One region of the Silvania sp. genome, then DNA from elsewhere that is predicted to be linked to it. Evidence: predicted binding sites of a transcription regulator. Region 1 holds the regulator's gene; each other region holds the start of a gene.
The links. Region 1 encodes CRP, which controls carbon source genes, mostly activating them, when cyclic AMP is high. Its sites were predicted from a motif close to ATGTGANNNNNNTCACAT; they were not measured.
Positions count from the first base shown of each region.

Region 2: hpt (hypoxanthine phosphoribosyltransferase) is a predicted target of CRP. The motif match lies at 1,907-1,924, and genes of this name have one in related genera.
Region 3: deoC (deoxyribose-phosphate aldolase) is a predicted target of CRP. The motif match lies at 2,659-2,676, and genes of this name have one in related genera.

Region 1 covers NZ_JBOGBT010000108.1:69,949-74,237, forward strand. The annotation lists gene argD (bifunctional acetylornithine/succinyldiaminopimelate transaminase) at 1-95, shown strand, start outside; gene ACRDD5_RS21630 (YccS/YhfK family putative transporter) at 115-2,202, opposite strand; gene crp (cAMP-activated global transcriptional regulator CRP) at 2,260-2,892, opposite strand; gene ACRDD5_RS21640 (OsmC family protein) at 3,202-3,606, shown strand; gene ACRDD5_RS21645 (phosphoribulokinase) at 3,702-4,289, opposite strand, start outside.
Region 2 covers NZ_JBOGBT010000039.1:17,381-21,669, forward strand. The annotation lists gene ACRDD5_RS07865 (ABC transporter ATP-binding protein) at 1-439, opposite strand, end outside; gene can (carbonate dehydratase) at 549-1,211, shown strand; gene hpt (hypoxanthine phosphoribosyltransferase) at 1,242-1,778, opposite strand; gene ACRDD5_RS07880 (glucose/quinate/shikimate family membrane-bound PQQ-dependent dehydrogenase) at 1,984-4,289, shown strand, end outside.
Region 3 covers NZ_JBOGBT010000062.1:1,847-6,135, reverse strand. The annotation lists gene ACRDD5_RS12085 (response regulator transcription factor) at 1-55, opposite strand, end outside; gene ACRDD5_RS12080 (sensor histidine kinase) at 73-1,302, opposite strand; gene ACRDD5_RS12075 (AraC family transcriptional regulator) at 1,641-2,546, opposite strand; gene deoC (deoxyribose-phosphate aldolase) at 2,789-3,490, shown strand; gene ACRDD5_RS12065 (ribokinase) at 3,570-4,289, shown strand, end outside.

The DNA.
Region 1 (4,289 bases):
TGCGCTTTGCGCCGTCGCTGGTGGTTGAGGAGCAGGACATCGACGAAGGGCTGACGCGCTTTGCCAACGCGGTGAAGAGCGTTGTTCAGGCGTAAGCCTGTGCAAAGCCGGTATTTAATACGGCGTGCGTTTCAGAAGTCGGGTTAACCAGATGCCGTGATGCGGGCGCTGCCGCCATGCCACTGACGAAATGGTGTGCATGGTGTTCAGATGCCCCAGCACGCGCTGGAGATGTTGTTCCAGCGTGCTCATCGGGCCGTACGTCAGGGTTTCGGGTGCTTCCAGGATATTCTCATCGCCGCTTTCACCGGCTGAATCATATTCCAGACGCTGCTGACAGCGCTGAAGGGCAATTTCACACGACTGCAGATAACGCTGGGCCAGGTCTGGCGTCAGCATCGTATGCTCGCGCGCCAGGGTGGTCATCGCGTTGATATGCTCGACGATGAACTGGCTGTGCGTGACCCACAGTTTCATATCCGCCAGATAAGCCGAGTTAAAGCCGGGCTCCTGCATCGCCTGATTCAGCGAGTTGAACAGGGCGTTGTGCGCCTGGTTAACCTTCATGCGCTGCCAGGCCAGCGGCGTCGGCTGCGGATCGTCACTGAGGATCAGCCGGATAGCCTCCTGATCCGCTTCCAGCGCATCGTGGGCGTTCTGACGCAATAGCCCGCTTTGCCACTGCGGCCACAGCCACACCATCCCGCCAAAGGCAATCAGGCAGCCAATCAGGGTATCGACCAGCCTGGCGAAAATATACTGATCGCCATTCAGGGTGAGCAGCTGCAGGGTATACACCGCCGTGACCGTGAAGCCCACCATCGCCCAGCCATAGTTCTTGCGAATAAACAGGTAACTCACCAGCGTAATCACCAACATCCCCGTCAGCGTAAAACCTTCCGCCACGTGGAAGTGCAGGGCGATACCCGCAATAATCAGCCCTGCCAGTGTGCCGCCCGCCCGATGGAGGATGCGTACCCGTGTGGCGCCATAGCCGTTCTGGGTTACGAACAGCACTGTCATCAGGATCCAGTAGGGTTTTGGCAGATGCAGGGCAACGCCCATCAGGCTGGCGATACTCAGCATCACGCTGATGCGTGCGGCGTTGCGCAGGGCGGCGGATTTCAGCGAAAGATAGCTTCTCAGGGCCGGGATCAGCGGCAGGCGTTTCTGCTTATCTGCCATCAGGTCGCGTGGATAGAGTGGGCGCTGGGTTCGCAGCACGCGGGCAATGCGGCTGAAGTGCCATGCACAGAACTGGCCTACCGGGTTATCCGGATGCTGACGGGCGATTTTCTCCAGCGCACCAAGCTGCTTATCCATGGTGAAACGGGTAGGGTAGCGGTGATACAAAATATCGTCCGCCAGCACGCGCAGTCGTGCGGCAACCGTCCGGGCATTCCAGCGCAGTACCGATTCCGCATGGCTGCGCTCGACCAGCTTTTGCACCTCGTGCGGGTGATGCAGACTGACGGAGATATGCTCCTGCAGATCGAGTCCCACCTGGAAGGTGCGCAGCAGGCGTTTATATTCATGATTTTTATTGGCTGCCAGCATGTGCAGCTGCTGATAGCACTGGCTAATCAGATCCACGACCTTCTGCTGGCGGGCCAGCAGGGGAGGTAACGATTTTTCGGGATCGGTGTGTTGCGTCAGCAGGGTATATTTTGCTTCGCAATAATCGGCAAGCTGTTGATAGAGCAAACTCAGCGATTCACGCAGCGGTTGTTCGCGCCACAACCAGAACCAGAACCAGTTAAACAGCCCGTACCACAGGGTGCCCAGGGCATAGATCAGAAGCGGCGCCCAGATCGGCATGTTCCCCGCCAGGCTCAGGGTAAAGATGGCGGCAATCAGCGAGGCGGGCAGCAGACGTGCGTGCAACGAGCTTAATTCCGCTGTTACGCCCAGGGTCATCGCCAGTACGGTCAGAATTAGCGGTAGCGGGATATCCTGCGCCAGTAACAGCTGTACGGCCAGGCTACAGCCAGCAAACAGCGACCCGCCGACAATCAGGCGCTTGAAAAAGCGTTTATGCGGGGTATCGAGACCGGCGATATTGCAGCAGGCCGGAACGAGCGAAAAGAGCAGACCTTGTTGCAGATAGCCCAGGATCAAACCCACAGCCACAGGGAGACATAGCACCAGGGTTTGCCGCAGTGCGTAGTTAACTTCCGGGTGATAGATGAGTCTGCGCCACATGGGTGAGAGAGACAAAAACGGCGTGCCACCTTGCGATGTCACGCCGTTTGCACGGAATTAACGCGTTCCGTAGACCACGATAGTTTTACCGTGGGCGGAGATCAGGTTTTGATCTTCCAGCATTTTCAGGATACGACCCACTGTCTCACGAGAACATCCGACGATCTGACCGATTTCCTGACGGGTGATTTTAATTTGCATTCCGTCCGGGTGGGTCATGGCATCGGGCTGTTTCGCCAGGTTCAGCAGGGTCTGAGCGATGCGGCCGGTAACGTCCAGGAAGGCGAGGTTACCCACTTTCTCCGACGTGACCTGCAGACGGCGAGCCATCTGCGAAGAGAGACGCATCAGGATATCCGGGTTAACCTGGATCAGCTGGCGGAACTTCTTATAGGAGATCTCTGCCACTTCACACGCGGTTTTTGCACGAACCCAGGCGCTACGCTCCTGACCTTCTTCAAACAAGCCCAGCTCGCCGATGAAATCTCCCTGATTCAGGTAAGAGAGGATCATCTCTTTGCCTTCTTCATCTTTGATCAGCACTGCTACTGAGCCTTTGACGATGTAGTACAACGTTTCCGCTTTTTCACCCTGGTGAATCAGCGTGCTCTTCGATGGGTACTTATGAATATGGCAATGAGACAAGAACCATTCGAGAGTCGGGTCTGTTTGCGGTTTGCCAAGCACCATGCGCTGTTATCCTCTGTTATAAGCTATCTCCAGAGCCAGGATGTGCACCTTTTACTCTGGGGTTGCAATCGAATTCTTCCCCGTACCTGGGAAACGGGCTGTCACAAAATTAGCAGCCTGTAATGTGTGATGTCCTCTGCATACATGTGTAACGTCAATGTATTACTGTAGCATCCCGACTGTTTTAGCATAGGTTTTGCTGCGTGTCTCCTGGTGTCTCGCTTCAGCTTGATGCAGGTCGCCTTCCGTTGCCAGAATTGTTACTGGCGCGTAATCTGTCATGAAAAATGCAAACCTGGAGTGAATAAAATGCAAGCGCGTGTTAAATGGGTTGAAGGGTTAACGTTCCTCGGCGAGTCAGCTTCCGGGCACCAGATTTTGATGGATGGCAACTCCGGTGACAAAGCGCCAAGTCCAATGGAAGTGGTGCTGATGGCTGCGGGGGGATGCAGTGCGATCGACGTGGTATCGATCCTGCAAAAAGGGCGCCACGATGTGACCGACTGCGAAGTGAAGCTAACGTCTGAACGTCGTGAAGAAGCGCCGCGTTTGTTCACCCATATCAATCTGCACTTCCTGGTAACCGGCAAAGAGCTCAAAGATGCGGCGGTGTCCCGTGCGGTCGACCTGTCGGCTGAGAAGTACTGCTCGGTGGCGCTGATGCTGGAAAAAGCAGTCAAGATTACGCACTCGTATGAAGTGATCGAGGCGTAGGGCTTACGTAAAAAGCCGGGCGGCGCGTTGTACCCGGCCTACGGGCCCGGAATACACCCTCAGGCCCGGTAAACATCGCGCCACCGGGCACGAAATCAGGCGATCTTCTTCCCTTCCATTAGCCGCTGAACCAGTGGCGTCATGATCAGCTCCATTGCCAGCACCATCTTCCCGCCCGGCACCACCAGTGTATTCATATGCGAGATAAACGAACCCTGCAGCATGGCCAGCAGCCAGGGGTAATCGATCTCCTCCAGATTGCGGAAATGAATCACCACAAAGCTCTCATCCAGCGAAGGAATAGCTTTGGCGGCAAACGGGTTGGAGGTATCCACCGTCGGCACGCGCTGGAAGTTAATGTGGGTGCGTGAAAACTGTGGGGTGAGGAAGTTGATGTAATCTTCCATGGAGCGCACCACTGAATCCATTACCGCTTCTCGCGAGTGTCCGCGCTCGCTGGTATCGCGCGTCAGCTTCTGGATCCACTCCAGGTTGACAATCGGCACGACGCCCACCAGCAGATCAACATGGCGCGCCACGTCGTGCTGCGGCGTGACGACCCCGCCGTGTAACCCCTCATAAAACAGTACGTCGGTGGGTTCCGGCAGCGGCTGCCACGGTGTGAAGGTGCCCGGTACCTGGTTCCACGGCACCGCTTCATCGTAGGTGTGCAGGTACTTGCG
Region 2 (4,289 bases), on a different contig from region 1:
TCATCAGACGGCGCTTCATACCGCCGGACAACATACGCGCACGTTCGTTGCGTTTTTCCCACAGATCGAGCTGTTTCAGATACTTTTCGCTGCGCTCAACCGCCTCTTTACGCTCCACGCCGTAGTAACCCGCCTGGTTAACCACAATCTGCTGCACGGTCTCAAACGGATTGAAGTTAAACTCCTGCGGTACCAGTCCCAGCTGGCGTTTGGCGTTGACTACATCCTTTTCCAGATCGTAGCCAAACACGCTCACCCGACCGGAGGATTTATTCACCAGCGAGCTGATAATGCCGATGGTGGTGGATTTTCCTGCCCCGTTAGGCCCCAGAAGCGCATAAAAATCACCGGCTTCGACTTTAAGATCTATCCCGCGCAGGGCCTTAACGCCCCCCGGATAGGTTTTTGTAAGCTGCTCGAGCTCCAGTGCAATTGTCATGAAGTAGACTTACCCATTGTTCTGACACGCGATGTGTTGGTTTAAAAAAAAATCGAGTTGCCCTATATTAGCGCAACGCACTCACTCGGTTACAGGTCGTTACCCCTCCATGAATGACATAGATACACTCATCAGCAATAACGCACTATGGTCAAAGATGCTGCTGGAAGAAGATTCCGGATTTTTTGAGAAACTGGCTCTGGCGCAGAAACCACGCTTTCTATGGATTGGATGCTCCGACAGCCGCGTACCTGCTGAACGTCTGACGGGCCTCGAACCTGGCGAACTGTTTGTACACCGTAACGTTGCCAACCTGGTTATTCACACCGACCTGAACTGCCTGTCTGTGGTTCAGTATGCGGTGGATGTGCTGGAAGTCGAACACATCATTATCTGCGGCCACTACGGCTGCGGTGGTGTACAGGCGGCGGTTGAGAATCCGGAACTGGGTCTGATCGACAACTGGCTGCTGCACATCCGTGATATCTGGTTCAAACATAGCTCACTGCTGGGCGCGATGCCGCAGGAACGTCGTCTGGATACCCTGTGTGAACTGAACGTGATGGAGCAGGTGTACAACCTCGGCCACTCCACCATTATGCAGTCCGCCTGGAAGCGCGGACAGAAAGTGACCATTCACGGTCTGGCTTACGGCATTCACGACGGCCTGCTGCGCGACCTGGAAGTGACCGCCACCAACCGCGAAACGCTGGAGCAGCGTTACCGTCAGGGTGTGTCTAACCTGATGCAGAAACACGTCAACCACAAGTAAACAAAAGCCGGGATAACCCGGCGTTCTCTTTTACTCGTCCAGCAGCACGACTTTGCCGACATACGGCAGATGGCGATAGCGCTGTGCATAGTCGATGCCATAGCCCACCACGAACTCATCCGGGATCGAGAATCCGACAAACTCAACCGGCACGTTCACTTCGCGGCGGGTCGGTTTATCCAGCAGGGTACAAATCGCCAGCGATTTTGGTCCACGCAGGCTCAGGATTTCGCGCACTTTCGACAAGGTGTTACCGGAGTCGATGATGTCCTCGACGATTAACACGTCTTTGCCGCGAATATCTTCATCCAGATCTTTGAGAATTTTCACATCACGGGTGGTCGACATACCGCTGCCGTAGCTGGAGGCGGTCATAAAATCGACTTCATGGGACACCTGCACTTCACGGCACAGATCGGCCATAAACATGAAGGAACCGCGTAACAGACCCACCAGCACCATCTCGCTGCCGCTGTCTTTATAGTGTTCGGTAATTTGACGACCGAGTTCTTCGATACGCGCTTTGATCTCCGCTTCCGGGATCATCACTTCAACAGTATGTTTCATTTTACTAACCGTATGATTTTAGAACAAATATCTCAATGCCGAAAATTCAGCGTCCGACATCGCTGCATAAGCCGTGAAGTATACCAGCAAATAGATTCTCCTGGCGCATGAGTTCACAAAAGCCAGATTTGTGATTCCGATCACACTTGTTAAGACCTATACTTAATTGCTACTAAAAAATTAATGAAACTTAAAGAGTGTCTTTATGGCGGAAACAAAAAAACAACATTCACGACTCCTCGTTGTGTTAACAGCGCTGTTCGCAGCTTTTTGCGGACTGTATTTACTCATCGGCGGAGCCTGGCTTGTCGCCATTGGCGGCTCCTGGTATTACCCTGTTGCTGGCCTGGTGATGCTCGGCGTCACCGTTCTGTTATGGCGCAGTAAACAATCGGCCCTGTGGCTCTATGCCGTCCTGCTGCTGGCCACCATGATCTGGGGCGTGTGGGAAGTCGGCTTCGACTTCTGGGCGCTAACCCCGCGCAGCGATATCCTCGTCTTCTTCGGCATCTGGCTAATCCTGCCATTTGTCTGGCGTCGACTGATGGTGCCTTCCAGCGGTGCTGTGACGGCGCTGGTGGTGGCGTTACTGATCACCGGCGGGATGCTGACCTGGGCGGGCTTTAACGATCCGCAGGAAGTGAAAGGCACGTTGAATGCCGACTCCACGCCTGCGGCGGCGATCTCTGAGGTGGCCGATGCCGACTGGCCTGCCTACGGTCGTAATCAGGAAGGTCAACGCTACTCCCCGCTGAAGCAGATTAATGCCGATAACGTGCACAATCTGAAAGAAGCCTGGGTGTTCCGCACCGGCGACCTGAAGCAGCCTAACGATCCGGGTGAACTGACCAACGAAGTGACCCCCATCAAAGTGGGCAACATGCTCTATCTCTGTACCGCACACCAGCGTCTGTTCGCTCTGGATGCGGCGACCGGGAAAGAGAAATGGCACTACGATCCGCAGCTGAATACCAATACCTCGTTCCAGCACGTGACCTGCCGTGGCGTCTCTTACCACGAAGCGCGTGCCGATAACGCCAGCCCGGAGGTGATTGCCGATTGTCCACGCCGCATCATGCTGCCGGTGAACGACGGTCGACTGATTGCCCTTAATGCCGAAACCGGCAAGCTGTGCGAAACCTTCGCCAACAAAGGCGTTCTGAATCTGCAGACCAACATGCCGGATACCACCCCGGGTCTGTATGAACCGACCTCGCCGCCGATCATCACCGATAAAACCATCGTGATTGCCGGTTCGGTTACCGATAACTTCTCGACCCGCGAAACCTCCGGCGTGATCCGCGGTTTTGACGTGAATACCGGTAAACTGCTGTGGGCCTTCGATCCTGGCGCGAAAGATCCTAACGCCATTCCGTCGGATGAGCACACCTTCACCTTTAACTCGCCAAACTCCTGGGCACCAGCCGCCTATGATGCGAAGCTGGACCTGGTCTATCTGCCGATGGGCGTGACCACGCCGGATATCTGGGGCGGTAACCGCACGCCAGAGCAGGAGCGTTATGCCAGCTCCGTACTGGCGCTGAACGCGACCACCGGGAAACTGGCCTGGAGCTATCAGACCGTTCACCACGATCTGTGGGATATGGATATGCCGTCCCAGCCAACGCTGGCGGACATTACCGTAAACGGTAAAACGGTTCCGGTGGTGTATGCCCCGGCGAAAACCGGCAACATCTTTGTGCTGGACCGTCGTACCGGCGAGCTGGTGGTCCCTGCCCCGGAAAAACCGGTACCGCAGGGTGCGGCGAAAGGCGACTACGTCACTAAAACCCAGCCGTTCTCGGACCTGAGCTTCCGTCCGAAGAAAGATCTGACCGGGGCGGACATGTGGGGTGCCACCATGTTCGACCAGCTGGTGTGCCGCGTGATGTTCCATCAGCTGCGCTATGACGGCATCTTCACCCCGCCGTCCGAGCAGGGCACGCTGGTGTTCCCGGGGAACCTGGGGATGTTCGAATGGGGCGGTATCTCTGTCGATCCAAACCGTCAGGTGGCAATTGCCAACCCAATGGCGCTGCCGTTTGTCTCGAAGCTGATCCCACGCGGCCCGGGCAACCCGATGGAACAACCGAAAGACGCTAAAGGCAGCGGGACCGAAGCCGGTATCCAGCCGCAGTACGGCGTACCCTTTGGCGTGACGCTGAACCCGTTCCTGTCACCGTTTGGCCTGCCGTGTAAACAGCCTGCCTGGGGTTATATTTCCGCGCTGGATCTGAAAACCAATCAGGTGGTATGGAAAAAACGTATTGGTACCCCACAGGACAGCATGCCGTTCCCGATGCCGATCCCGGTGCCGTTCAACATGGGTATGCCGATGCTGGGTGGGCCAATTTCCACCGCCGGTAACGTGCTGTTCATTGGTGCAACCGCCGATAACTATCTGCGTGCGTACAACATGAGCAACGGCGAGAAGCTGTGGCAGGGCCGTCTGCCTGCCGGTGGCCAGGCCACGCCGATGACCTATGAAGCCAATGGCAAGCAGTTCGTGGT
Region 3 (4,289 bases), on a different contig from region 1:
GTTTCAGTGATTCAAGCTCGATGGGCTCATCTTCAACGATAACAATGTTAAACATATGTCCTCTTCCTGCTATCAGGCTTCCAGCATTGGGAACCGAAGTTTAATGGTTGTACCCATCCTGGGCTTGTTGGCGCTCATGATTTCCAGGCCGTAGCTCTCACCAAATAACAGCTTTAATCTATTTTTTATGTTGTTAATGCCGATGCTGCCTTTTTGGAGATTTTGATCGCCTGATAAAATCTGGTCGATAGCCTCCCCCGAGATGCCGTCGCCGTTATCTGTGACCTCGATAATCACATCCTGGCCGTCATCGGTGGCGCGGATCAATAGATGACTGCTGGTGTCGCGCGGCTCAACCACGTAATTGAAGAAGTTCTCCACCAGAGGTTGCAGGATCAAAAATGGGCAGACCACATCCAGATACTTTTCGGGGATGTCGTACAGATAATCGAAGCGGTCGCTCATCCGCACTTTCTGTATCGACATGTAACTGTTCACGTAATTCATTTCATTGCGCAGCGTAATCAGTCCACGGTTATTTTTGCGTAAGAGATAGCGCATCATGTCGGAAAAATCGTGCACCATGGTTTCGGTGCGCTGGGCATCTTCAAGAAACGCCAGACGGCCTATGGTATTTAATACGTTGAATAAAAAATGCGGGTTAATCTGATAAGAGAGTGCTTTGAATTCTGCTTCATGTAACGAACGCTCAATTTCAACGCGCATTCTTAGTTCATTGGTCAGCTCGAGATCTTTTTTACGCAACTCACGTTGAATATTATTGGCGTGTGCCTGTTCCACCAGGTATGAAGAAACGTGTAATAGCGTAGAGGCAGTGGATTCAAAACGTTCATAGTTCATTCTTCGCGTATTTTGATGCAAATTAATCAACCATGGATTTTCTTCCCAGATCTCATTGTTATTAAGAATATAGGGAATACTGCGCTCTTTTTCCTCTTCCACCTTGACCTGCCCGGAAATAAATGCACCGAGGTAATGATCGTTAATCATGATAGGGACGGCAAATTCCACAAAACCGCAGTAGCAGCGGTACACCACCGGTTCCCGGGCATGCATCGCCGCACGCCCGCCGGCTTTGTCGCTTTCATAGCAGTGATGGGTCAGCGTAGGGTTGAGGCGAGAGCGTGCGCAGAAGTCCGAAAAACCACTGGGTTTGGTGACGGGAACGCCATTTTCATCCACCACCACCAGCGCGATCATCATCGATTTTGAAAAGTTATCCTGCAGGGTCTGAAGACGTTGTACATCCAAAAACTCATGTAGTTTGTATTTATTTACCATTCGTTCAGCCTGCATTGGTAGAGCAATATTGCATATTCAAAAGTAAACGATTTGATGCAAAAAAATATTGAAATGGGTCACGACAATAAAAAAGGAATTAAGATTCATGTTAATTCCATGTCGATAATGTTATCTCAATGTAACGAAAAGCCCAAATTACCAGAACATTAGATTAATCTTAATAACAATTTGGGATATTTGTATTAGGGGTTATTTTTAGGTGAATCGATAATACGCTTGAGAAAGGTTTTTATATTTGATGGGCAATAGGGATATTCTGTTCGAGAACATCCTTTTTTAACCCACTCCGGGTAATAATTAGCGCTGTGGACGTCGCCTTATCCTTTACCCTCCGCACTCTCTTTCTCCAGGCGCTCCACCTGGGTTTGCTCCCAGTCCAACCGCTGCTCCCGGCGGCGAAACTCGCTGGGGGATAATCCTACCGCGCGATGAAAATCACGGGAAAAATGCAGGGGATCGTTATACCCCACCTGGCCCGAGATGCGACCTATCGTCTCCTGGGTTTCAACCAGCAGTCGACGCGCCTGTGACAGACGATAGTTCTTCAGCCATTTCAGTGGGCTTTGGTTAAAGGTGGTCTGAAACAGACGGAACAGCTGGGACTTGCTCACCTGGCAGTGCTGCATAAATTTCTCAATGTCCCAGTCGTCGCTGTAGTGGCTGTGGATCTGGTAAATCAGTCGTCCCAGCCCGCGATGGGTAATCACCGGGGATTTTGTCGCCTCGGCGCTACGGTTCTCCAGCAGGGTGCAGATCAGTCGGGCGCAGAGTTCGTCGCACTGGGCATCCGTCACTAAGGTGTGGCTCTGCATCAGGCTGAAGATATGGTGATAAATCTCAGTGATCTTCCCAGGGTTATCGAACTGAAAAACAGGGTTCTGAGAAACATCCAGTATCTGCATGATATTGCTTAGCTTTGCGCTATCAATGCGCAGCCATAATATCTCCCAGGGATCGTTTTTGTTCGGGTAGTGCTCGTGCGGCCAGCGGACGGGCAGCCAGACCAGACACCCGGCCTGCACCTCATAAAGGGTGTTTTCCAGCCGCACAAAGCCGCTGCCGTTCAGGCAAAAAATCAGTTCATGCCCCACCACCGACTGGCGTCGGACACGGAAGTTCTCGGCTGTTCGAATATGTCCCGCGCGCAGGATCTGGTAGTTCATTAACGTCGAAAACTTGTCTGATTCCCGATACCAGTTCGCCAGAACCTGTGTTTGTTGCACCCGCTTATCCATACCTGATTCCGATTTGAGCAAGAAAATGCCGCTGACCCTTGATTCATCAAAGCATGGCAAGGGGAAAAAGACATGTTCTGTCGCCAGAGCAGCGGTAGATTTTTGAACATGCTCACAACTTTATTGACGTGGAAATTCTGTCCATATTGCCGGGAATCCTGGCTATCACACTTTTTGTTGAGGCTGCCTACAGTGAAATGCATAAACGTAGCCAACAGGAGTAGATGTAGATGATTGATTTCAATGATCCCCGCCAGGTCGCCAAAGCCATCCAGTTCACTAACGTCAACGCAGATTTGACCTATGAAGGGCTGATTCAGCACCTGAACATTTGCATGGAGTATCAGTTTGACGCCGCGATGATCGCCCCCTGCTGGGTCTCTGTGGCGAAGGACGTTCTGAAAGGCAGCGGCGTGCGTGTGGCGACCACCGTTAACTTCCCGCAGGCCAACGACACCACGGCAATGAAAGTCGCCGTGGTGCGTGAACTGGCCAAAGAGGGCGCGGATGAGTTCGACTTCCCGCCAAACCCGGGCTTCCTGCTGGGGGGCATGGATGACCGCTACTTCAACGAGCTGAAAGAGGTCACTCACATTGCCCACGATCTGGGGATGAAAGTGAAGGCGATGCTGGAGTTCGGGTTTATCACCGAAGAGGCGATGAAAATCAAAGCCACCCGTTATGCGTACGAAGCCGGTATTGATTGGGTGAAACAATCCAGCGGCTGGGGCAAAGGGGGATGCGCGGCAACGGCAGAAGATGTTCGACTTCTCAAAGCCAATATTCAGGCACCTTGCCGGGTAAAAGTTTCCGGTAAAGTCAACACGTTGGAAAAAATGAAAGAGATGTTCATCGCGGGAGCGGAGCTCGTGGGCACCAGCTCAGGCCCTGAACTGGTGAAAGGCCTGACAGGCGACATCAACGCTTACTGATTGACGGATGCCGTCGGCAGTGCGTTGACGGCACTTCGTCCCGCAATGAAAACAAACAGCACAGTGAACGGAGAATGTGATGAGCGTATTTATTCTCGGTAGCTACGCGAAAGCGCTGGTTATGACAACCGACCGTATCCCCCTCGCCGGGGAAACCCTGATTGGCCGCGATTTTCGTCAGACCTGGGGCGGAAAAGGGTCAGATATGGCGGTCCAGGCCGCCCGCCTTGGCGCGGATGTCGCTTACGCTGGCGTGGTCGGCGATGACGCCTTCGGACATGAATTTGTCAGCCTGATGCAGCAGGAAGGGGTTGATATTCGGGCGCTGACGCTCACCAACGCGTTGCCTACCGGAGCGGGACTGATCGTCAAAGATAACGAGGCGCGCAATATTATCGTGGTGGATATGGGAGCCAATAAGCTCTTTACCCCCGCGCTGGTGGATAGCGCGTTGGCGCATATCCGGGAGTGCAATGTGGCGCTCGCGCAGCTTGAAATCCCGCTCGATACCGCGCTCTACGGCCTGCGAAAAGCCAAAGCGCTGGGGAAAACCACCATTCTTAACCCGGCGCCTGCGCGCAATTTACGCGGCATCGACCTGAGCGCCATCGACTATCTGACCCCGAATGAAACCGAAGCCCGCGTGGCGCTGGGGCTGGCCCCGGATGATGGGCGCAGTAACCGCGAAATTGCCGATCTGCTGCTCGAAACGGGTTGCCAGTACGTGGTGATGACCCTCGGTGAGGCGGGATCTGCGGTCTTCAGCCAGCACGACACGCAGGAAATCCCACCCTGTAAG